3 regions of the Photobacterium kagoshimensis genome follow, and region 3 is predicted to be linked to each of the others. Evidence: predicted binding sites of a transcription regulator. Region 3 holds the regulator's gene; each other region holds the start of a gene.

Region 1 (7,822 bases), on a different contig from region 3:
AAATTATTACGTTCGCATACTTCTTTGCCATTTACCCAATTGTACTTATCTACGGTGTAGGTATTACTAATACCGTTGATTCTTTCCTTGTAAACCAAATGGGTATGGAATCCATTCCACGTCCATTACTATCTGGCGTACTTATCGCTCTGATGACTGCAGGTGTTGTGTTCGGTAAAGAACTGATGCTTAAAGCAACATCAGCAATGGTTTACCCACTAGTATTCATCCTACTAGCACTTTCTGTTTACCTGATTCCTGGCTGGAACACTTCGATGATGGAAGTAGCACCAGACTGGAGTGCAATGCCTACTGTTATTTGGTTAGCAATTCCAATTATTGTTTTCTCTTTTAACCACAGCCCAATCATTAGCCAGTTCACAAAAGAACAACGTCGTGTATATGGTGACAATGCAGTTGCAAAAACTGACATGATCACTGGTGGTGCAGCGATGATGCTGATGGGCTTCGTAATGTTCTTCGTATTCTCTGTAGTACTGTCAATGTCTCCAGAGCAACTAGCAATGGCACAAGCAGAGAACATCAGTGTTCTTTCTTACCTAGCTAACGTTCACGAATCACCATTGATTTCTCTACTAGGTCCACTGGTTGCTTTCGCTGCAATCACATCAAGCTACTTTGGCCACTTCCTTGGTGCTCACGAAGGTCTTGTTGGTCTAGTTAAATCAGAGAAAACACCGGCTAAGAAAGCTGAGAAAATCTCTCTTGGTTTCATCGTAATCACTACTTGGATTGTAGCGATTGTTAACCCAAGCATCTTGGGTATGATTGAGACTATGGGTGCACCAATGATTGCAGGTATCCTGTTCCTAATGCCTGTATTCGCAATGTACAAAGTACCAGCAATGGCTAAGTACAAAACTTCAGCACCTGTACGTATTTTCACAGCACTATGTGGTGTTGCTGCGATTACTTCTGTAATCTACGGCGCACTATAAGGTTAAATAACACTCTTAGAGTATTATTTACTACCAACGCCGATTTCTGATAAGAAAATGTGCTACAACGCATGGTCTTCACAGAGAAATAGCGTAAAATAGACAACCTAAAGAGCAGGGATGATTCATCTACTGCTCTTTTGTTTTTCTACATCTCGCCAAGGAAGGGGCGAGACAAATAAAACGATACAGTCAAATTTAAAGCAGAGTGCTTTAAAACAGGCTGAGGTAATGAACATGATCAGTGTTTTTGATATCTACAAAATCGGTGTGGGTCCTTCCAGTTCACACACTGTCGGCCCAATGAAAGCAGGTAAAGAATTCATCGACGACCTGCGTGCAATGGGCAAATTACGTGATGTAACCAAAATTACCGTTGACGTTTATGGTTCTCTTTCTCTTACCGGTAAAGGTCACCACACAGATATCGCTATCATCATGGGTCTAGCGGGCAACAGCCCTGAACATGTTGATATTGATAGCATCCCAGGTTTTATTGCTCGTGTTGAAGAAACAGAGCGTCTACCTGTTGGCATGCACTGCCACACTGTCGACTTCCCTCGTGACGGTGGCATGAACTTCCATACGACTAACCTTCCTCTTCACGAAAACGGCATGACAATCACAGCCCTAATCGGTGAAGAAGTTGCGTACACTAAGACATACTACTCTATCGGTGGTGGCTTCATCGTTGACGAAGAAAACTTCGGCAAAGAATCGGAGTCTACAGTTAAAGTACCTTACATGTTCACCAAAGCTGAAGAGCTAGTTGATCAATGTAAAGAACACGGTTTATCTGTTAGCTCGCTTGTTATGGCGAACGAGCGCGCAATGAACGCAGAAGACGAAATCAGCACTTACTTCGCTAATATCTGGAAAACCATGCGTGAATGTATGGAACGCGGTATGAACGAAGAAGGTATTCTGCCTGGTCCACTACGTGTACCTCGTCGTGCAGCAGCGCTTCGCCAACAACTGATGACAAATGAAAAGCTAAGCAATGACCCAATGACAGTTGTTGATTGGGTTAACATGTACGCTTTCGCTGTTAACGAAGAAAACGCAGCTGGTGGCCGTGTAGTTACAGCACCAACCAATGGCGCATGTGGCATCATCCCTGCTGTATTGGCTTACTACGATAAGTTCATCCAATCTGTTGGCCCTAAAGATTACACGCGTTACTTCGCGGCATCTGGTGCTATCGGTGGTCTATACAAGCGTAACGCTTCTATCTCTGGTGCTGAAGTTGGTTGCCAGGGTGAAGTAGGTGTTGCTTGTTCTATGGCGGCAGCTGGTCTTGCAGAGCTTATGGGTGGTAGCCCTGAGCAAGTATGTATGGCTGCTGAAATCGCAATGGAGCACAACCTAGGTCTAACGTGCGACCCTGTTGCTGGTCAGGTACAAGTTCCTTGTATCGAGCGTAACGGTATTGCTGCAGTTAAAGCGATTAACGCAACCCGCATGGCTCTACGTCGCGCATCTGCACCACGCGTATCACTTGATAAAGTTATCGAGACTATGCTGGAAACAGGTAAAGACATGAATGCTAAGTACCGTGAGACTTCTCAAGGTGGTCTAGCAATCAAGGTTATCTGTTAATCGTCAGGTTATAACCAGATGATTAGATAAATGAAAGGCTACAGAATCTTGCGATTCAGTAGCCTTTTTTGTCTGTGGTTGTAACCTATAAAAGCGAGCAATCACTTAGTTTCCAGAAGCCGCCAATAAGGCTTCTATATCTTCCGCAATCGCTTCACCATTTTGTAAGGTCGTCAGCCATGAGATAGGAATACCATTCTCATCGCCAAAGCCGTAACATGCACCAGCAATCGCCCCAACTATTATGGCTCGGCCACAGCTATCGCCTGATGCTTTTATATTGTTCAGTACCGCTTCAGTATAGCTATTACTGTTTTTAAGCACCCACGCGGTAAGCGGTAAACTATCCGCTAAACGGCAGGCTTGGTTCACTATGGTAAGTACGTGGCTCAGATCATTAACATCATCATTAAGTACCCTCACCTGCTCTATCTTTTCTCGTATTTCTTCAGGCGCTTTGATTTTTAATATATTAAGAACTGGGTCTATACGACGAGAACGCAGCGCTTCATTTAACGCACAGGCAAATGCTTTTGCGCATTGCAGTGCCGTCTCGTTTTGGTGAGTAATACCGACAATCCGCTCAATTTCTTGCTCAAGCTTTTCTGAGGGGTACTTTAAGGCAACTAATGCAGGAATGGCACACAAAGCAGGATTTTGGTCATCATCACTGCCTGAATCTTCAGGCCAGTCATCAGGATCTAGTGAAGATAATGATAAAACTAACGCTTTCGTTGGGCTATCGACATAGCCAATGAATTCTCCACCTGGGCCGAAGTGTTCTAAGACATGCTGCTGGATATGGTGAGTGCTAATCGTAGGATCACTCAGTAAACGAATGTAGAGCGCAAGCCACTCCCCATAGATCGTCGATTCACCTGCAACCAACTTATCATGCGCATAGTAACCATCAACACCTTTATAATGGTCGGGGCTAGGTTCAATAAAAGGGAAATTAGGAAGAGATAAAAGTGATTTCACTCGCTCGGGAGAATAGATCCAATGAGAGCCCATACTCGCAGCGTCTGCTATGAGTGCCCCCATAATCGCTGCATATCGCTGTGCCATACTGATTCCTTATCGTCTAGAAGATGATGCTGAGACACTTCTATTCTAGACGATCAAAAAAACCTCGCCTAAGCGAGGTTTTTTCATCAATCAGGCGCGATTAAGCTGCAGCTTTAAGCGGTGCTGCTTGCGCTACTTTTTTCTCACCAACAGGCAGAATTGTACGACCAAATTCGTTGTTCAGTACTTGTGCCATAGCGAAGTAGATTGCACTTGCACCACAGATGATACCTTCAAAACCAGCGATTGTGCCGATTAGCGCGCTACCAGTGAAGTCACGAGCAGCAAGCAGGAAGAATAGTACTGTTAGTGAAGCAAATACGAATTGCTTAGCACGTGGGTAGCAAAGTGAACCGATGAACATGAAGCCAGTGAAGATGCCCCACAGTAGTAGGTACCAACCCATGAAAGGTGCAGGGCTTGCTGCTAGACCCATTTTTGGCATAACCATCAAACCAACAAGTGTTAGCCAGAATAGACCGTAAGAAGTAAATGCTGTTGTACCAAACGTATCACCACGTTTGAAACACATCATGCCTACTAGCACTTGACCAAGACCGCCGTAGAAGATACCCATTGCTAGGATCATTGAATCAACAGGGAAGAAACCCGCATTGTGGATGTTTAAAAGGATGGTAGTCATACCAAAGCCCATCAAACCTAAAGGCGCTGGGTTAGCTAGTTTTGTAGACATTGAGTTCCCCTACAGGAGTAGTTCAAAAAAAGTAATAAATATTAAAAAATGTGTGCATCTGTAATGCGCGGCGAATTCTAATGGATGATCACGGCAAGATCAATCCACCAAACGTTGAAAAAGGCAGCAAAAAGAGAAAAACATTCAACTTTTTTGATTTAAGTAAATATAAAGTGCAATTAACCCCTTCCAGCAAATGTAAGTAAGTGTAAAAAACGTAATTTTATAGATAAATATGCACCTTGATACATTCACAGTGAAAATATCCAGAAAGTTTAACACTTAGGTCTTCGTTCGAACCCCACTCCCGCTATCACTCTTTCAAACACTAAATAGCAGCCATAAAAAAACCACCCGAAGGTGGCTTTAGACGTGTAGAAGCCAAAGCTTCATTTTGGAAATATTATTCAGCAAGCATACGACGGGCAGCATCAACCACAACTTTGATTGAACGTGTTTCTGTCGCTTTCAATGTTGCGTGATCTGGGATCTCTTTTTGAGTACGGTTGATAATAACGCCCGCAACACAACCAGCACGTAGGCCTGAGCTTGCACACATAGTTAATAGCGTTGCAGATTCCATTTCAAAGTTAAGCACGCCCATTTGCTGCCACTCATCCATAGAGCCTTGGAAACGACGAACAACACGACCTGTGAATGTATCGTAACGCTCTTGACCAGGATAGAAAGTATCGCTTGATGCAGTCACACCTGTATGCACTGTTGCGTTATCAGCGTCACATGCTGCTTTCATTGCAGTTGCAACCTCAAAGTCTGCAACTGCTGGGAATTCCATTGGGGCAAAGTGAAGGCTAGCACCATCTAGACGAACAGAACCTGTGGTCACAATCATGTCGCCAGGGTTAATATGCGGCTGAATAGCACCTGTTGTACCAACACGTAAGAAAGTGCGTACGCCAAGTTGTGCTAGCTCTTCTACAGCAATCGACGTAGATGGACCACCAATACCTGTCGAACAAACTACTACTGATTTACCATCAAGTTTCGCGCGAAATACGGTGTACTCACGAGAGCTTGCTAGAAACTCAGGGTTATCCATTAGGTTGGCAATCTTTTCAACGCGAGCTGGATCACCAGGGATGATCGCTAGTTCAGCACCGTTAAGATCCGCTTTGTTAACACCTAAGTGGAAAACATTATTGTCAGACATATTGATATCCTTTTTATCGTTATTGCATTCTGTGTAGGGTTGCCAGAACACTTTACTCATAGGGTACGTTAAGAGCCATACTCAGCAAGTTTCACTCTCAAAAGCATGTTCTTACGATAGCCCAACAAATCGCACTTTTTAGTGATTGTTGTCACGTTAAGCAAAATCGCCTTGTTTTCATTTCTCAGCAAACAGTGATCACCATCACTTAAAATCGTTTGCGGTTGGCAAGGATCACAAAAAAACCGCAGCTACATTTCCGTAAGCTGCGGTTTATTTTAGTCAATGAACGACCAATAACGCTGATAATTTAACCAAAAAATACCTTGGTTATGCACTTCACTATTTATCAGGATTGAAACGAAGCAGCCTTAATGCATTTAATGTCACCAAAGCAGTCGCACCACTATCAGCTAAAACGGCGACCCATAACCCTGTCATTCCGAGTAAAGTCGTGACCAAGAAAACGCCTTTTAAACCCAATGCAAGTACGATGTTTTGACGAATGTTCGCAAGCGTTGCACGCGACAATACAATCATATTCGGCAATTCAGATACACGGTTATGTGTTAAAGCTGCATCTGCAGTTTCTAGCGCAACATCGGTACCGCCTCCCATCGCAATACCAATCGAAGCCGTTTTCATCGCTGGTGCATCATTGATACCATCACCCACCATGGCAACATTGTGAATTTCATTCATGTCACGCACAGCAGATACTTTATCGGCTGGAAGTAAGCCTGCACGGTAATCAATCCCAATATCCGCCGCAATGGCACTGGCGGCGCGATGGTTATCTCCCGTTAGCATAACGGCACCCACTCCGATTTCTTTCAGTGCGATGATTGCTTTGGCTGCATCATCTCGCAGATTATCACGCCAAGCGATAACACCGACAGGCACGCTATCACGCATCGCAACCACCAGCGTTTTACCCTGAGCTTCAAGCTCATCAACTGTTTGTTGCTGTTCAGGGCTGAGTAACACACTCTCTGGCAAACGATCAGCGGCACATAACAAGATCATGACGCCATCCACTTCACCTTGAATCCCTTTACCCACCAATGCTTCACGGTGCTTAGCTTCTGGGATTACAATACCCTTTTGCTCTGCCGCTTTAATTACCGCCATGGCAAGTGGATGTAGCGATCCCGCTTCAATTGCGGCGGCTTGACGCAATAGCCTTGATTCATCACCTTCCCAGCTCACCAGATCTGTCATCACTGGCTTACCTTCGGTCAAAGTACCGGTTTTATCAAACGCGACCGTTTTAATATGGCCAAGCTGTTCAAGCGCTGCACCACCTTTAATTAATGCGCCTCGTTTAGCCGCAGCCGCTAAGCCAGAGGTAATAGCTGCAGGCGTTGAAATAACCAATGCACAAGGACAAGCAATCAGCAGCAAGGTTAAGCCTTTATACAACCACACATCCCAAGACTGACCAAAGAACATAGGTGGAATAACTATCACTAAGGCCGCAAGCACTATCATTGCTGGTGTATACCAACGGCTAAACTTATCCAGGAAACGCTCTAATGGTGCTTTACGTGACTCTGCATCTTCGATCAAATGAAGAATACGGTCGATAGCATTATCACCTTGTTCTGATTCAATCGTTAGCTGCACCACTTTATCTGCAACCAATGAACCAGCCATCACTTTATCACCAGGAGCGCGTTCGACAGGAACCGACTCTCCTGTTAATGCACTTTCATCAAAACTTGCTGCAATATCTAATACAATACCATCGGCAGGTAAGCGAGCACCTGGTGCAACTTCAATCACATCACCTTTCTTTAGGTTATCCACAGCGACTTTAGATCGTTCACCGTTTGGCTTTACAAGTGTTGCTTCTTCAGGCACAAGATCCATCAGCGCTTTCACACCACTTCGAGCACGAGAAGCTGCGTAACCTTCGAGCTGCTCGCCAAGCAAGAAGAGTAACAGGACCATTGCCGCTTCTGCGGTTTCGCCCAAGTAAAGCGCACCTAATGCCGCAATTGACATTAAGGTTTCAATTGAAAATGGTGAGCCTGATTTCGCTAAACTGATCGATTTTTTCAGAATAGGTATCAGCCCTAAGACCGTCGTAACCGAGAAAGCAATTAGGCCGTAAAACTCAGACTGACTATCGATCGCAAATGAAGCAAGCATCATTAATGCAATCGCAATCACAGGGAAATGTTGTTGAATAAAGCTCGGCTGTTCTTCTATCGCGGCTGATTTTGATCCAATTAAACGAAAGCCTGCTTCTTTTGCTTTTGCTTCGATTTTATCAGCCATCGGAGATGCACTGCTTACCACCAACTTTTCAGTGGCGAACATCACTTT
Region 2 (7,822 bases), on a different contig from region 3:
GTTGAAAAGCGGATAGATGCCAACATTTGTAACGCCAAAAATAGCACTATTCCTGCAAAAATCTTCGGTAACAATTCAGCAGGCACTAGCTCTGCAATCATACTGCCACCCAGCCCACCCAGCACAATTCCCGGTGCCAACATTTTCACCGCTTGCAGATCAACGTTACCTAATCGCAAGTGATTGCGCGCCGATGACCCCGAGGTAAGCACAATACTGGCTAATGATGTTGCCAATGCGATATGCATGACCATCTCAGTGGGGATCCCCGCCTGCGGTAATAACCACACTAAAGCAGGGACCACTAATAAACCACCACCAATACCCAACAACCCAGCAAGTAAACCAACGACACTCCCTAGTGCCAAGCACATGGCAAACAGCCATAATGTGGATTCCATTTATTTACCCTACTTACCAGCACGAATAAAGCCGCCAAGACCTTTGTCTTCGACGAAACGAGTTGTTGTTGTTCTAACCTCTGTCGCTACCGATGACTGAAGCGCTAGCTGGGCCAACTTCGACATATCCTCAGAGGCTATCTGACGAAGGATATATTTAATCTTGGCGACATTACGGGTGTTCATACTTAACGAACGATAACCCATGCCCACCAGCAATAATGCCCCAACCGGATCACCTGCAAGCTCACCACACACACTAACAGGAATACCAAGTTGCTGGCTAGATACCAAAATATGCTGCAAAGCATGTAAAACTGCAGGGTGTAATGCATCATAGACATTCGCAACCCGTGCATTGTTCCGATCAACCGCTAATAAATATTGGGTTAAGTCGTTACTTCCCACCGAAATGAAGTCTACTTTGCCTTTTAATGCTGGCAGCTGATACAAAATCGAGGGGACTTCAATCATGATCCCTAACCGTGGACGATGTAATACCTTACCTTGATGCTGCGCGTGCTTACTCACTTCTTCAAACGCCCGTTCGATCAAAATAATCGCTTCATCAAGCTCTGCGATCCCAGAGATCATGGGCAGCAAGATGTCCATATTATCCAAACCAATACTGGCTTTTAGCATGGCCCTAACTTGAATAAGAAAAATTTCCGGATGATCTAAGGTAAAGCGAATACCACGCCAGCCAAGGAATGGGTTATCCTCTTCTATTGATAAATAAGGCAGCGGTTTATCGCCACCAATATCAAGGGTACGCATCACCACGGGCTTATTGGGGTATGACGCTAAAATGGTCCGATATTGCGCCGTTTGTTCTTCCTCTGATGGAAAACTACGTTGCAATAAAAAGGGAACTTCAGTTCGATAGAGCCCCACACCATCAACACCACGATTAACCGCGATACTGGTATCGGCACTCAAGCCTGCATTAAGGTGTACGTAAACACGCTGATTATCTTTGGTGACCGCACATTTCGCTAGTGCACTCTCAACGGTTTTATCTAATTCATTTTCTTCGCGTAATAAACGTCGGTATTCTTTTAAAACATGACGATTGGGGTTTACTAAGAAATCACCCCGGTAACCATCCACAACCACTTGGCAGTTATGGATTTTCTCAGGGATAAAATCGACCCCCATGATTGCAGGTATACCGAGTGCACGCGATAAGATCGCCGCATGTGAGTTCGCGGCGCCTTCTTGGGCGACAACCCCCGCTAATTTATCTCGTGGAATTGTCGCGAGCATGGCTGCGGTTAATTCCCGTGTAAGCAGTACACGCGGTTCATCCCACTTGTACTCGATAACGTCTTCATTTTGCAAAAAGAACAACAGGCGTTGACCGAGTTCTCGAATATCGTGCGCACGCTCTTTGAGATACGCATCTTTCATGTTGGCAAAACGGGTTGAATACGCTTCAACAACTTGACGAATAGCCCATTCAGCCTGATCGCCCGATGCCACTTTGGCAAACAAATCCTTACGTAGCATAGGATCATTAAGCAAGTGGCTGAACAGATCAAAAATCGCTAAAGTTTCTTTATGCAATTCACTGTCAAAGCGCTTACGCAAACGGCGAAATTCATTACTCGCCAAATCAATTGCAATCGTCAGCCGCTCTTGTTCATTCTCTAAGTTCAATGAAGAGGCAGGCAAGACATGTTCTAAACGTGGTTGGTTATCATCCCACCATGCTTTAGCCACCGCGACCCCTTGCGATGAAGCCGAACCAATTAAATGCAAACCATCGTGTTGATCTGGCCACATCCCCTGCGCTTTAGCATGGGCAAGGATCACCGCCAGCTGTGCCGCGAGCGTGACCATGAACGATTCTTCGCTTTCATCGAATTCGCGACGATCTTTTTGCTGAATAACCAACACACCTAAGACATTACGCTGGTGTGTGATAGGCGTGCCAAAGAAAGAACCAAAGTGTTCTTCGCCTGTACCAGGCAGGTGTTTAAACTGGGGATGTGATCGCGCATCGGCGATATTGATAGGCTCGGCTCGGCGGCCAACCAACCCGACTAAGCCTTCGTCAAAACCCAAACTGATATGATGGCGGGTTTTGACTAGGCCTTGTGTTGCCATCAAGGTGTATTCTTGACGTTTATAGTCAGCGATATACACCGAACAACAATCGGTATGCATTGCCTGACAAGTACTGATCACCAACTGATCGAGCGCATCGATCAGGGTTTCAGCACTGGCAACTTTTTCTACAATTTCTCTGAGCTGTGTCAGCATAAGCTGTTTTGCGCCTTACTTTAGAGTGGGCATCAGCAAGCTTAACGGCGACCCTTGTGACGCTTCACTCTACGCTCTTTACGTTCCTTAAATGGCATCGCCATTGCGGCAAACTCTTTTAATGCGCGTCGATAAACATCACGCTTAAAAGACACCACCTGACGCACCGGATACCAATAACTGACCCATCGCCAACCATCGAACTCCGGCGTGCTCCCACGCTGCATATTCACCTTTGACTCATCGCATTCTAGGCTAAGCAAAAACCACTTTTGCTTCTGCCCGATACAAACGGGTTTCGAGTCCCACCTGACTAGACGTTTGGGTAATTTATAGCGCAGCCAATGGCGGCTGGAGGCTATGATCCTTACATCCTTTTTGGTAAGCCCTACTTCCTCATACAATTCTCGGTACATGGCTTGCTCAGGGGTTTCCCCTTCATCAATACCACCTTGTGGAAACTGCCAAGAATGTTGTCCATATCGTCGAGCCCAGAATACCTGGCCGTGGCTATTACAGATAACTATCCCGACATTAGGACGGTATCCATCGCCATCAATCACTAGACGACCTCAATTATAAATCTCTATTACAGCTGATTTTTTCATAGATCGCGCCAAAGGTTAACAAACATTCTAATTATTAACTGTTTTTTCCTACCTAGCACTCAGTTTCTGGATAACTCAATAACAAGGAATGTTTTATAAACAGCCAAGTGAGACATAACCCACATTTATTCACTTTTTCTGTGGATAGATTTGTGAAGAAGCACCTTTAACGTGAATAAAGTACCTTATCAGCGAGATTGGGCAATGATTAAAAAACAAACCAAACAAGGCAAAAACCAACTAAAAACATAATATTACAAGGAAGAACACATTAACAAACACGTAGAGTGAGTGACTAAAACATCAGCAAAAGCGGATCGGTTAAAGATCCACCAGTTATGAAATTATCCACACCATCAAGACCTCTTACCTGATAACAACCCCAGCATTCTGCCTAAAAAGCACACTAACCCCTGTGTATACATCCAGAGCTTGGCGCTGTGCTTTTTTTAATCAAAAGACCTGTGGATATCTTTTCGATATGATCCTAGCCCATATTCTTGGCTACCACTTTCTCCCTCGCAGCTACCCCCCCACATCTATTGACCCTCAGGCAACTAAAATGCAGGCAATAAAGCATTACTATCTACCGTTTGTTTGAAAATCAGATACCATAGCCAACATTCGCTTAAAAACACCTCAAACCAGACAACAGCCTTGTCCGCTAATCATCAGTTCATCGGTGGCTTATGATAAAATACTCACGTGACCTCACTGTTTAACCTAAAGTGGCTTAGTATGACGAGTATTTCCTCCCCCTTACCACCACAAACCGAACAAGAATTGCTTGAACGAGCACAAGCCTTAGCAGGACTCACGCTGGGAGAGCTGGCTGCCCAAGCGGGTCTAACTCCACCGCAAGATCTGCGACGTGATAAAGGTTGGGTAGGACAATTACTCGAATGGCACTTAGGGGCAAGTGCGGGCAGCAAACCCGTACCTGATTTTATTGAACTCGGGATCGAGCTAAAAACCATCCCTATTGGCTATCATGGTAAGCCATTAGAAACCACCTTTGTTTGCGTTGCCCCATTAATAGGCTTGCATGGTCTTAATTGGCAAAATAGCCACATTCGTCATAAATTAGCCAAAGTATTGTGGGTGCCTGTCGAAGGAGAGCGCGATATTCCCTTGGCTGATCGCCACGTTGGTTCGCCCCTGTTATGGCAGCCATCACCAGAAGAAGAAAGCCAACTTCGTCAAGACTGGGAAGAATTAATGGACATGATCGTGTTGGGACAGGTCGAGCAGATCACCGCCAAACACGGCGAGGTATTACAGTTACGACCAAAGGCGGCCAACAATAAAGCGTTAACCGAAGCCTATGGTGCGAATGGTCAGCCAATCAAAACGCTACCTCGTGGGTTTTATCTCAAAACCCATTTTACCGCGGCCATTCTTGCCAAACACTTTATCATCTAGCCCTACCTCATTTTGTATCAGAGGATGATCCTCATGTCTTCGTTGCAGCGTGATAGCTGATTATCAGGTGAAAACTCATCGTAAGGATCGATAACACGTAAGATGACGGTATCGATCCCCAAAGGTTTCAAAAGATCGCCAATTTGCTCCATATTCCGAAACATTAGCATACCATCGGCATCATCTTTAAGTGGCACCAACTGGTGCTTAAATTCTATCTCCATCAAGTAATCGGCCATACCAGCGTGGCTCATCACCACGCATTTTGGCTGGGGCTTACCTGGCGATTTAAGCCAGTGCTTAAACTGAGTCAGTTGCATTTATCTGCATCCTTTCGACAGTGGCTAGATATAACTATGTGTCACATTCCCTCACTCAGCAAGTAAATGGCAGTCGACATCTGCATAAACTCTCGTTAAGTTAATAACATATACCCAGCCAACAAATGCCATTTCACTTGCATGCTAGGGTGGTACACCTAAGCACCTGTTGGAAAGTAGCAGTAAACAGCCTATTTGTTGGTACTTGCAGTCCAAGGAGGGCTAATGAAATATCACCGCATTCCCCATTCCTCACTCGAGGTCAGTAAAATTTGCCTTGGCACCATGACCTTTGGTGAACAAAACACAGAAAAAGAGGCACACAGCCAACTCGATTTCGCCTTTGAGCGCGGGATAAACTTCATTGATACTGCCGAGATGTACCCTGTTCCCCCCAATAAAGAGAGCCAAGGATTAACAGAGGCCTACATCGGCAATTGGTTAGAGAAAACAGGGCTACGCAGCAAGGTGGTATTAGCAACCAAAATTGCAGGGCCACGTAACCTTCCCTATATTCGCGATAATATGGCACTGGATCATCGCAACATTCATGATGCCGTTGATGCCAGCCTTAATCGCTTAAAAACCGATTACATCGACTTATACCAATTACACTGGCCACAACGCGAAACCAACTGTTTTGGTCAACTGAACTACGAATACAAAGAAGACAATTCGGGTGTAACCATTCTTGATACGCTAGAAGCGCTGGCTGAGCTACAACGTGCAGGTAAAATTCGTTATATCGGTCTTTCCAATGAAACGCCTTGGGGGGTGATGTCCTTCCTCAAATTAGCCGAGAAACATAATCTTCCTCGGGTGATCTCGATCCAAAACCCTTATAGTTTGCTTAACCGTAGTTTCGAAGTTGGGCTCTCTGAAATCAGTCACCACGAGGGCGTTGAACTCCTCGCTTACTCACCATTAGCATTTGGTACCCTCAGTGGTAAATACCTCAACGGTGCTAAACCTGCAGGGGCGCGCTGTACCTTATTCGAGCGCTTCTCGCGCTACTTCAACCCACAAGGCGTCGCCGCCACTCAAGCTTATGTCGCCATCGCCCATAAACATGGCCTCGATCCGGCCCAAATGGCATTAGCGTTTGTTAATCAACCTCCTTTTGTCGCCTCAAACATCATTGGGGCAACCAACCTTGACCAATTAGATGCCAATATTAAGAGTATTGACCTCAGTCTAACTGATGATGTTTTACAGGATCTCTCCGAAATCGGTGTGCAATATTCTAACCCTTGCCCATAACGAATCATCCCCGCATAAGGCGGGGATGATTATCTGTTCTTACCGGTTTATTCTGCCCTGCCACTTTGATACGTAATAGCGACAGGGCAGCTATTACGTGAGCTGTCTAGATCGAAACTCTCGTCGAAGGTGACGTGTTTTGCGTTGTGCAAGACTAGCCCCGAATTCGGCATCTAAACGGCGATCTTTACCAATGCCAATATCTTGCAACAAGTGCTCAGATAGGTGTGAAAAATCCACTTGGATTCGACGGTTTTCACGTCGCCATGCTTGATGCTCACGATAAAGATCAGCACGAACTAATAGTACCGCTAGGCGTAAATAAACTGATTGGCGCATAATTTAACTCTCCATAGTTAATATTGGAGGGTCACTGATGCTGACGAGATCAAACTTTTACTGCAAGTAACCGCGACAGTATCCGCGGCCCTGAGTTACAGCGGATGGCTGTTATTGTGTTGAATTTTTAGAGGTATCACTAAACGGCGCAATACATGTATGCATTGAGAAAATCATCATGGTCGCCTCCTAGTGAATATGTGGGTAAGTGTTAAGTACGTGTAAATTTTAACCACTGTAGAGAATTAAACAAGCACAAATATTCACCAAAATGAATAAAGCATTTTTATGCTAGCCACTTTAACTATCAGCATTCTTTATACCAATAAGTCATCATTTAAGCCTAAAAAAGCAGCATAATAAAATCAGCTGCTCTATCTTATTTCTGATTGTTCTAACGAAAGGCATCACTGCAATTGAATTTCTTTCAGCAAAGCTAACAATGCTTTAGTGGCTGGTCCTAAGGCTTGTTGATTGGAATAAGCCACATCAACCGATTGGCGCCAGGCCTCTGTGTCCATCTTGGTCACTAACTCGGTTAATAAACCAGACTGAATAAGATCACCAACAATATTACGTGGCAACACAGTCCAACCAATACCACTACTAACCAACAACATTGCCGATAAAGCACTGTCTGTGATCCACATTGAATCAGAGAGCTGCCAGCGGTGAGCTAATTTTCGATAACGACCACTCAATAAAATCTGACGATGCGATTTGAGATGATGCCAATCCACTACGGACTCTTTGGCTAAAAGGTGCTGTGGCGATACTAAGTGGCACATCTCCAGTTGACCTATACCATAGAAATCGAACCCTTCCACCAAACTATCGAGTTGCACCATCAAGGCGAGTTGAGCTCGACCCGTATCCAGTAATTCCAACAAATCACCTTCTGCCGCATTGAGTATTTCCAATTCGACCATAGGGTACTGGGCTTCAAACACCTTGAGTTGATCGGCTATCGTTTGGGTCATGGTCATCGACTCTACCGCCAAGGTGATTTTGGTTTCTACCCCTGCTTGGTATTCCTGTGCACTGGCCAACAAGCTACCGCACTGTTCCAAAATATGCCGCGCTTTGATAAGTAATGCTTCACCATGCTTTGTCAGCACAGGTGAGCGACGGCTACGATCAAACAATGTCAGGTTAAGATCGGCTTCAAGATTGGCTACCGCGGTACTGACTACTGACTGCGCTTTAC
Region 3 (7,822 bases):
AAAATAGCCGCAATTGCCATGACCGAGTACCAATACAGCTCCCCACTAAAGGTGAAAGTGCTGATAGCGGTGACCGACATCATCCATGCCTTCGGGTTAACGTATTGAAAGATAGCCGCAGCCATAAAACTCATCGGCTTCGCTTCTTGCTCTGTATCCGTCAAACCACTGCTTGAGACCCCTATCTTCCACGCCAGATACAAGAGATAACCACTACCAAGCCAACGCAATCCATCATGCAGAATAGGAACCTGCACGAAGATAACCCCAAGCCCAGCGGCAACCAATAAGATCATCGACACCAAACCACAGCCAATTCCCAGCATATGCGGCACAGTACGCCGATAGCCAAAGTTCGCGCCCGATGCGGTCACCATCAAGTTATTCGGCCCAGGCGTACCTGTCATGGTCACCGCAAAAGTGATCAACGACACAATAAATGACCATTCAAAAGACAATATCGGTGACATGGTAAATTGCATCCTTCATCAATACAGAGTGAATGAATCAACACCCTTTAAATTGTATCGATACAATTTAAGCTTAAGGTTGTTAATTCGCGCCAAATTGCGCACAATCACACCATAACAGCGCCGTTTTATTGGATCAAAAGGTTTATTGTCACCATGACAATCGAAACATTCAGCCCTATAAGCACCACAGATCACCCAAAAAGTGACCCTATTTATCGCCAGATAGCCCAGCAGATCAATCAGTTGATCCTCAATGGCACCTTAACGAGTGGCGAAAAGCTCCCCACCCACCGTGCCCTTGCAGATCACCTCTCAGTGACAGTCGGCACAGTCACCCGTGCGTATGCCGAAGCAGAGCGCCAAGGGTTAGTCGAAGCCCGTATTGGCGCGGGGACTTTTGTCAGCCAAGCCAATAAACCTAACTGGGTGTACAACTACTCAGAGACACCACCGACGGATGGCTGTAATTTTGGCTATAACATTCCGCCACAGCTGGATCGGGCCGATATGCTAACCCAAGCGATGCAGACACTTAGCCAAGATCCTCAACGACTAAACCAACTGATGCTGTATCAAGACCCACAAGGCATTGCAGCGCATCGCCAGCTTGTTGCCCAGTGGCTTCAACAAAAAAGCATCGCCATTGATGCAGAACGCATGCACTTCACCTCGGGTGGACAGCACGCTGCACAATTAGCACTTTCTGCTTTTTGCCACAGTGGCGACACAGTATTAGTGGAATCGGTCTCGTACCCGGGTTTTCTGAGCTTAGCTAAGCAACAGCAAGTCACAGTGAAAAGTGTTGAAATGGATGCCGAAGGCATGATCCCCGCTAGCTTAGACAAAGCCTGCCAGCTGTATCAGCCACGGTTAATTTATTGCACCCCGACGCTGCAAAACCCAACAACCGTGACCATGAGCGAACAACGCCGTCGTGATATTTTGGCGGTATGCCAACAACACCAAGTGCTGATCATTGAAGATGACGTCAATGGCTTAATGCCCACTCATCGGCCAAGCCCGCTCGTCAATCTTGAGAGCGAGCAAGTGATCCACATCGGTGGATTATCCAAATGCCTCGCACCTGGGCTACGTCTTGGCTATATTCAAGTACCGACCCGTCATCAAAAGCGCCTGAATATGGCCTTACATAATCACAGCTTGATGATCAGCCCCCTACTGAGTGCTTTGGCGTGCGAATTGATCCAGCAAGGCGATGCGGATCGTATCTTGCAACAGATCAGACATGACATTGCGGCGCGGCAACGGCTCGTGGCCCATTACCTGTCAGCATTTACGCTTGCTCATGACAGTGCCAGCTTTCATGTTTGGTTGACCTTGCCTGAATACTGGCGATTGAGTGATTTTGTCTCGGCAGCTGAACAGGCCAAGGTCACGGTTAAATCGGCCGAGCTCTTTACGCCTCCGGGATGCACCACACCGCCCGCAGTACGATTAGCGATCAGTGCACCAGTGAACCATCAACAACTGGAGCAAGGGCTACAGCTCCTCGGTGAGTTACTGCGCACAGACCCTGTTTCTGACTTTCCATTATAAGGACGCTACGATGACGGCTGCATTTATTCCCGCTGCGGGATTAGGTAATCCACACCTACAAACATTATTGCCACGCTTTATTCGTCGCAAACCGCTATTCACACCACACACTCAGCGGCTGGAAACCCCAGACGGTGATTTTCTCGATATCGCATGGACAGATGTGCCAAGTAACCATCAAGAAGTGAATAAAACCCACAACCACTCACCACGGCTGCCGATTATGATCCTGTTCCATGGATTAGAAGGCAGCTTCAATAGTCCCTATGCCAACGGCTTATTGCACGCCGCAATGCAGCAAGGTTGGTTGGGCGTCATGATGCACTTTCGTGGCTGTAGTGGTGAGATGAATCGCCAAGCCCGAAGTTATCATTCAGGTGAAACCAGCGATGCGCGCTTTTTTATTCAATGGATTAGACAACAATTTCCTGACTCACCGCTATTTGCGGTTGGCGTGTCACTGGGTGGTAACATGCTAGTTAACTACCTTGCCGAACATGGTGATGACAGCGAGCTATGCGCGGCACAGGTCATTTCGCCCCCGTTAGATTTGGGCGCCTGCGCTGAGCGTATTGAGCAAGGCTTCTCTAAAGTCTATAAACAATACCTACTCAGCTCGATGAAAAAGAACATCAGCAAGAAGATGAACCTGTTGCCCGATGCGCTACCTTTAGATCAATCTGGTATCAATGCGATTAGCACCCTGCGCCAGTTTGATGATCTGGTAACTGCGCCGCTGCACGGCTATCAAGACGCCAGTGACTATTACCAGCGTTGCAGTGGCTTACAGCGTTTGCATCAGGTCACTGTGCCCCTGCGTATCATTCATGCCAAAGATGACCCTTTCATGACCCATGATGTTATCCCTTCACAGCCGCTCCCAGCACACATTGACTATCACCTGAGTCCTAATGGGGGCCATGTTGGCTTTTTAACGGGATCATGGCACAAACCCACCTTCTGGCTTGAAGCAACCGTACCCGCTTGGTTTACCCCCTATACCACGGCAACCGTAGGCACCAGCGAGCCGAGTAACGCCTGACACGGCAAGCTTTACTTGCCATCGACAACCTTAACCACTGATAATAATGTTATCAGTGGTTAACTCTCCCTAGCAGTAAGTGGTTGTTATGATTATTCCTTGGCAAGACATCGCTCCCGACACCCTCGATAACCTGATCGAGCACTTTGTTCTACGCGAAGGCACCGATTACGGTGAACACGAAAAAACCTTAGAACAAAAAGTCCAACATGTGCGCCAGCAGCTGGCCCAAGGGGATGCGGTTGTGATGTTTTCTGAATTGCACGAATCCGTCGATATTAAGCTTCGTCGAGATCTCAATTTCTAATACTCGACCCCGCTTACACTTGATCTAATCGCAACATCCTGTTAATAACTCATCGTTAATCTTAACGACAGGGTTTGTCATGTCTGCAAAACACCCCATCATTGCAGTAACAGGGTCATCCGGTGCGGGCACCTCGACCACTTCAGAAGCCTTCCGCAAAATGTTCAATATGATGAGCATCAATGCCGCTTGGCTCGAAGGCGATAGCTTCCACCGCTTTACACGGCCTGAAATGGATGTCGAAATTCGTAAAGCCAAAGAGCAAGGCCGTCATATCAGCTATTTCGGCCCCCAAGCGAACGATTTCCCGCAACTCGAACAGTTTTTCCGCCAGTATGGTGAAGACAGTAGTGGTAAATTCCGCCGTTACCTCCATACCTTTGATGAAGCCGTGCCTTATAACCAAATGCCTGGCTCCTTCACGCCATGGCAAGCACTGCCTGAAAATACCGATCTACTCTTTTATGAAGGTTTACATGGCGGGGTGGTCGACGGTGAAACCAATGTTGCGCAGCATGTTGATCTCTTGATTGGCATGGTACCAATCGTCAACTTAGAGTGGATTCAAAAAATTGTTCGTGACACCCGTGACCGTGGTCATTCCCGTGAAGCTGTGATGGAATCAATCGTCCGCTCAATGGATGATTACCTTAACTACATCACGCCACAATTTTCACGGACTCACATCAACTTCCAGCGCGTTCCCACAGTGGATACCTCGAACCCTCTCAGTGCCAAAGGCATTCCGAGTCTGGATGAAAGCTTTGTGGTGATCCGTTTTCGTGGGATCAAGAATGTCGACTTCCCGTATTTATTGTCGATGATCCAAGGTTCGTTCATGTCACGCCACAACACCTTGGTGGTACCGGGCGGGAAAATGAGCTTTGCGATGGAATTGATAATGCGGCCCCTGATCCAACAGTTGATTGAAACAGGCAAAATCGGCTAGCGTCAGATCAGAACCCGTGAAGCGATAGGCGACAAAAACGGAGACATTCACGTCTCCGTTTCATCACGCATCAACGCCTTGCGCATTCATCAATTTATGCCGCGATCACTTCATAGGAATGGGTCAGCTCAACCCCCTCACCTAGCATCAAACAAACCGAGCAATATTTCTCAAGTGAATTGGCGACCGTTTGCGCCACTAAACCTTCATCAAGATCATGTCCCGTCACGACAAAATGCAAATTCGCCGATGTGAAAATGCGTGGTGCCGTTTCGCGGCGCACCGAGGAAATTTGTGCTTCGCAGCCCGTGATACCTTGATCGGCAGATTGTAACCCATCTACTACATCGACCGAGCTACACCCCCCCGCAGCCATCAAAACTAACTCCATCGGGCTGGGTGCTTTTTCGCCACCGTTGCCGTCCATCACCACACTGTGACCCGAATTTGATTGGGCAAGAAATGTCATTCCTTCTACCCATTTCACACGTGACTGCATTGCTTTCTCCTTAGTGTTTTGGCGTCAATTCTGCATAATCTAACAACCGTGTGATCATGTGCACACTTATGAGTACAAAATGACGATTTCAGATAGATCAATATCAAGAAATGCCGACCGAAAAAAGTTAAACTCTCAATTAATTATTCAAGTGAGCTTGCAGCCCAGCGGCTGACTTAATATCCTAACCAGCGAGCAATTCTATTGTTAAGCCCAGACTGAAATTATAGGGATGTCGTTGTTGGGCAACAAACGCAGAGGAAGTTAGTAATATGGTTCCAGGTAAACCTCAAACAGATCCAACACTAGAGTGGTTTCTTTCACATTGCCACATTCACAAGTACCCATCAAAAAGCACTTTGATTCATGCGGGTGAGAAAGCGGAAACTCTCTACTATATTGTAAAAGGTTCTGTTGCTGTTCTTATCAAGGATGAAGAAGGCAAAGAGATGATCCTTTCTTACCTAAACCAAGGCGACTTCATTGGCGAACTTGGTCTTTTCGAAGAAGGTCAAGAACGTACAGCTTGGGTTCGTGCTAAAACACCTTGTGAAGTAGCCGAGATTTCATTTAAGAAATTCCGCCAACTTATTCAAGTAAACCCAGATATCTTGATGCGCCTTTCGGCACAAATGGCTAACCGCCTTCAAGTAACAAGCCAAAAAGTGGGTGACCTTGCATTCTTAGATGTGACAGGCCGTATTGCACAGACGCTACTAAACCTAGCGAAACAACCTGATGCAATGACACACCCTGATGGCATGCAAATCAAGATCACTCGCCAAGAAATCGGTCAAATCGTGGGTTGTTCACGTGAAACCGTTGGTCGTATCTTGAAGATGCTTGAAGAGCAGAACCTGATTTCTGCACACGGTAAAACTATCGTGGTATACGGTACTCGTTAATCTGTTGATTCATCGAATATCGCTAAGAAAAAGCCGCTTTTGCGGCTTTTTTCATATCTGAAGCAGCCATACCTCTCACGTATATCTAAATCCAAATTTGCTAACCTTGTCACTGAATCTTCACTTGCTAACCCCGCCACCTTTGCTACATTGTGCATAACAGGCGTTAGGGTGATACCACCAAGAATTCAGAACAATAAGCACAGTGGACTTTACGATATGGATATCGAACGTTTTTCTCCGTACAACACCAGTTCCCGACCACCAACCGCGATTGCCCCATTACCGACCACGGTCGAAATGACAGGCTTTAGTGGTCAGCGTCACTTTCTCGAGCAGCACATTTCATTGGCGAATACACCACAGCGTCAAGAAGGCTCGCAGTGGTCACCGCCCTTAGAAAGCCTGTATTAATACAACGCCAGATAGCACAAAGGCCATGCTATCAACATGGCCTTTTGCCGTGATACCCATACAGATTTTGCTGTGGTGTCATTGTCAGTCAAACCGCGCTTTAGCTGTCTGTACTTTCAAATATTTTATCGGCTGATGCGGCAACAAATCCGGTATAAATTTCACCATCGGGTTGCGAGTAACGCTTGGCAAATTCATAAAAACCACCGGGGATCGTTTTCACACCATCTAAAAAGGCCACAGGCACTTTATCTGCCATGGTTGAAGACTGCTCAAGCATCTCTTCTGGGCTGCCTTTCACTTCACCGCCCGAGGCATTGATCGCAAAGCCATTATGCGCCAATAAGTGGTTCACCTCAGCCACTTCGGTAAATTGTTCAAGCTGATTAATACTAACCGTAAAATGATTAGCACCAAAGCCATGCGCCGCTAACCAACCCGCATATTCACTTTCTGCAGCTAACATCTCATAGGTATCATAATCAATGTCCCACAGGCGGCCGCCATATAAGAAAGCGGGATCTTTCATCGCTTGCTCAGGCACTTGATCAACCAGTCCACGCACCGCGTGCTGCAGTAGCGAAGAACACTGACCCACCAACAACTCACTAATAAACACTTTCGGCGCCTCAGGGTTGGGGTGCTCAAAATGCTCGGCGTAGAGTTTTTTAGATTCAAAATGATAGGTACCGCAAGGTTTGTAACCAATCGCAATAAACGGCGCCGCCAACACGTCTAGCCCCACTTTAGGCAAGTTAAATGTCCGCAAGGCAATATGGTCATTCAGTAAAGGCTCATCCTCCGTCAGCAGCGTATGCACCTGATCGGCTGACGGGCACAGACGTTGAATATAGTCTTGCCATAGGTTGTTAAACAGTTGCTCTACTCTTTCCATGTTGAGATGCTCCCCGCTGATGATAGATGTAGAAGTGCCCTGATTCGACCTAATCAGTATGGCACTTCTTTTTTAGTTTGATGGTGTCTGCACAACTTGCTTACAAAGTAATACCTGGCGATAGCTGTGCAGGTAGCTCAGCTTGTTCACCCTCCATCGATGCCATAGGGTAAGCACAGTAGTCAGCAGCATAGTAAGCACTCGGACGTAAGTTACCTGATGCGCCAGGGCCCCCAAATGGCGCATCCCCGCTCGCACCAGTCAGCTGACGGTTACGGTTCACTATGCCTGCTCGGATATGATCAATAAAATATTGCCACTCACTATCATCGGTGGAGATCAAGCCTGCCGATAAGCCATAGCGGGTATTATTTGCCAAGGTAACGGCTTGGGCTAAGTCGTCGTAACGCACGACTTGCAATAATGGGCCAAAGTATTCTTCATCAGGCAAGTCAGCAATGGCACTCACTTCAATGATAGCCGGTGAGACAATCGCCCCTTGACCACGTTTTGCTTCAAGCAGGACCTCCCCACCCAGGCGCACCAAATTGGCTTGCGCGGCAATAATGCCATCAGCGGCTTGTGTTGAGATTTGCGGCCCCATAAAAGGCTGAGGATCAGCAAATGGCCCATCAATGCGTAGCTGCGCGGTTGCTTTGACTAAACGCGCAACAATGGCATCACCCACTTCACCTTTCGGCAAATACAAACGACGGGCACAGGTACAACGCTGGCCAGCGCTAATGAACGCGGATTGAATAATGGTATAAACTGTGGCTTC

What was found. Region 3 encodes CRP, which controls carbon source genes, mostly activating them, when cyclic AMP is high. Its sites were predicted from a motif close to TGTGANNNNNNTCACA; they were not measured.
Region 1: the regulator CRP is predicted to act here: its motif matches at 5,632-5,647, upstream of udp (uridine phosphorylase).
Region 2: the regulator CRP is predicted to act here: its motif matches at 3,383-3,398, upstream of rppH (RNA pyrophosphohydrolase).

Annotation. Positions count from the first base shown of each region.
Region 1 covers NZ_JAKJSO010000008.1:612,543-620,364, forward strand. Annotated here, with positions in the region: gene L4C35_RS03300 (aromatic amino acid transport family protein) at 1-959, shown strand, start outside; gene L4C35_RS03305 (L-serine ammonia-lyase) at 1,197-2,558, shown strand; gene L4C35_RS03310 (ADP-ribosylglycohydrolase family protein) at 2,664-3,626, opposite strand; gene L4C35_RS03315 (acetate uptake transporter) at 3,727-4,320, opposite strand; gene udp (uridine phosphorylase) at 4,724-5,491, opposite strand; gene L4C35_RS03325 (zinc/cadmium/mercury/lead-transporting ATPase) at 5,834-7,822, opposite strand, start outside.
Region 2 covers NZ_JAKJSO010000023.1:85,262-93,083, reverse strand. Annotated here, with positions in the region: gene L4C35_RS19880 (sulfite exporter TauE/SafE family protein) at 1-401, opposite strand, end outside; gene ptsP (phosphoenolpyruvate--protein phosphotransferase) at 411-2,666, opposite strand; gene rppH (RNA pyrophosphohydrolase) at 2,708-3,229, opposite strand; gene mutH (DNA mismatch repair endonuclease MutH) at 4,013-4,696, shown strand; gene L4C35_RS19860 (DUF6482 family protein) at 4,714-5,016, opposite strand; gene L4C35_RS19855 (NADP(H)-dependent aldo-keto reductase) at 5,242-6,276, shown strand; gene L4C35_RS19850 (hypothetical protein) at 6,370-6,615, opposite strand; gene L4C35_RS19845 (LysR family transcriptional regulator) at 7,023-7,822, opposite strand, start outside.
Region 3 covers NZ_JAKJSO010000012.1:130,699-138,520, forward strand. Annotated here, with positions in the region: gene L4C35_RS09995 (LysE family translocator) at 1-470, opposite strand, end outside; gene L4C35_RS10000 (aminotransferase-like domain-containing protein) at 627-2,030, shown strand; gene L4C35_RS10005 (hydrolase) at 2,041-3,072, shown strand; gene L4C35_RS10010 (YheU family protein) at 3,161-3,379, shown strand; gene L4C35_RS10015 (phosphoribulokinase) at 3,459-4,328, shown strand; gene L4C35_RS10020 (OsmC family protein) at 4,423-4,827, opposite strand; gene crp (cAMP-activated global transcriptional regulator CRP) at 5,100-5,732, shown strand; gene L4C35_RS10030 (hypothetical protein) at 5,952-6,146, shown strand; gene L4C35_RS10035 (DUF1338 domain-containing protein) at 6,247-7,041, opposite strand; gene astD (succinylglutamate-semialdehyde dehydrogenase) at 7,142-7,822, opposite strand, start outside.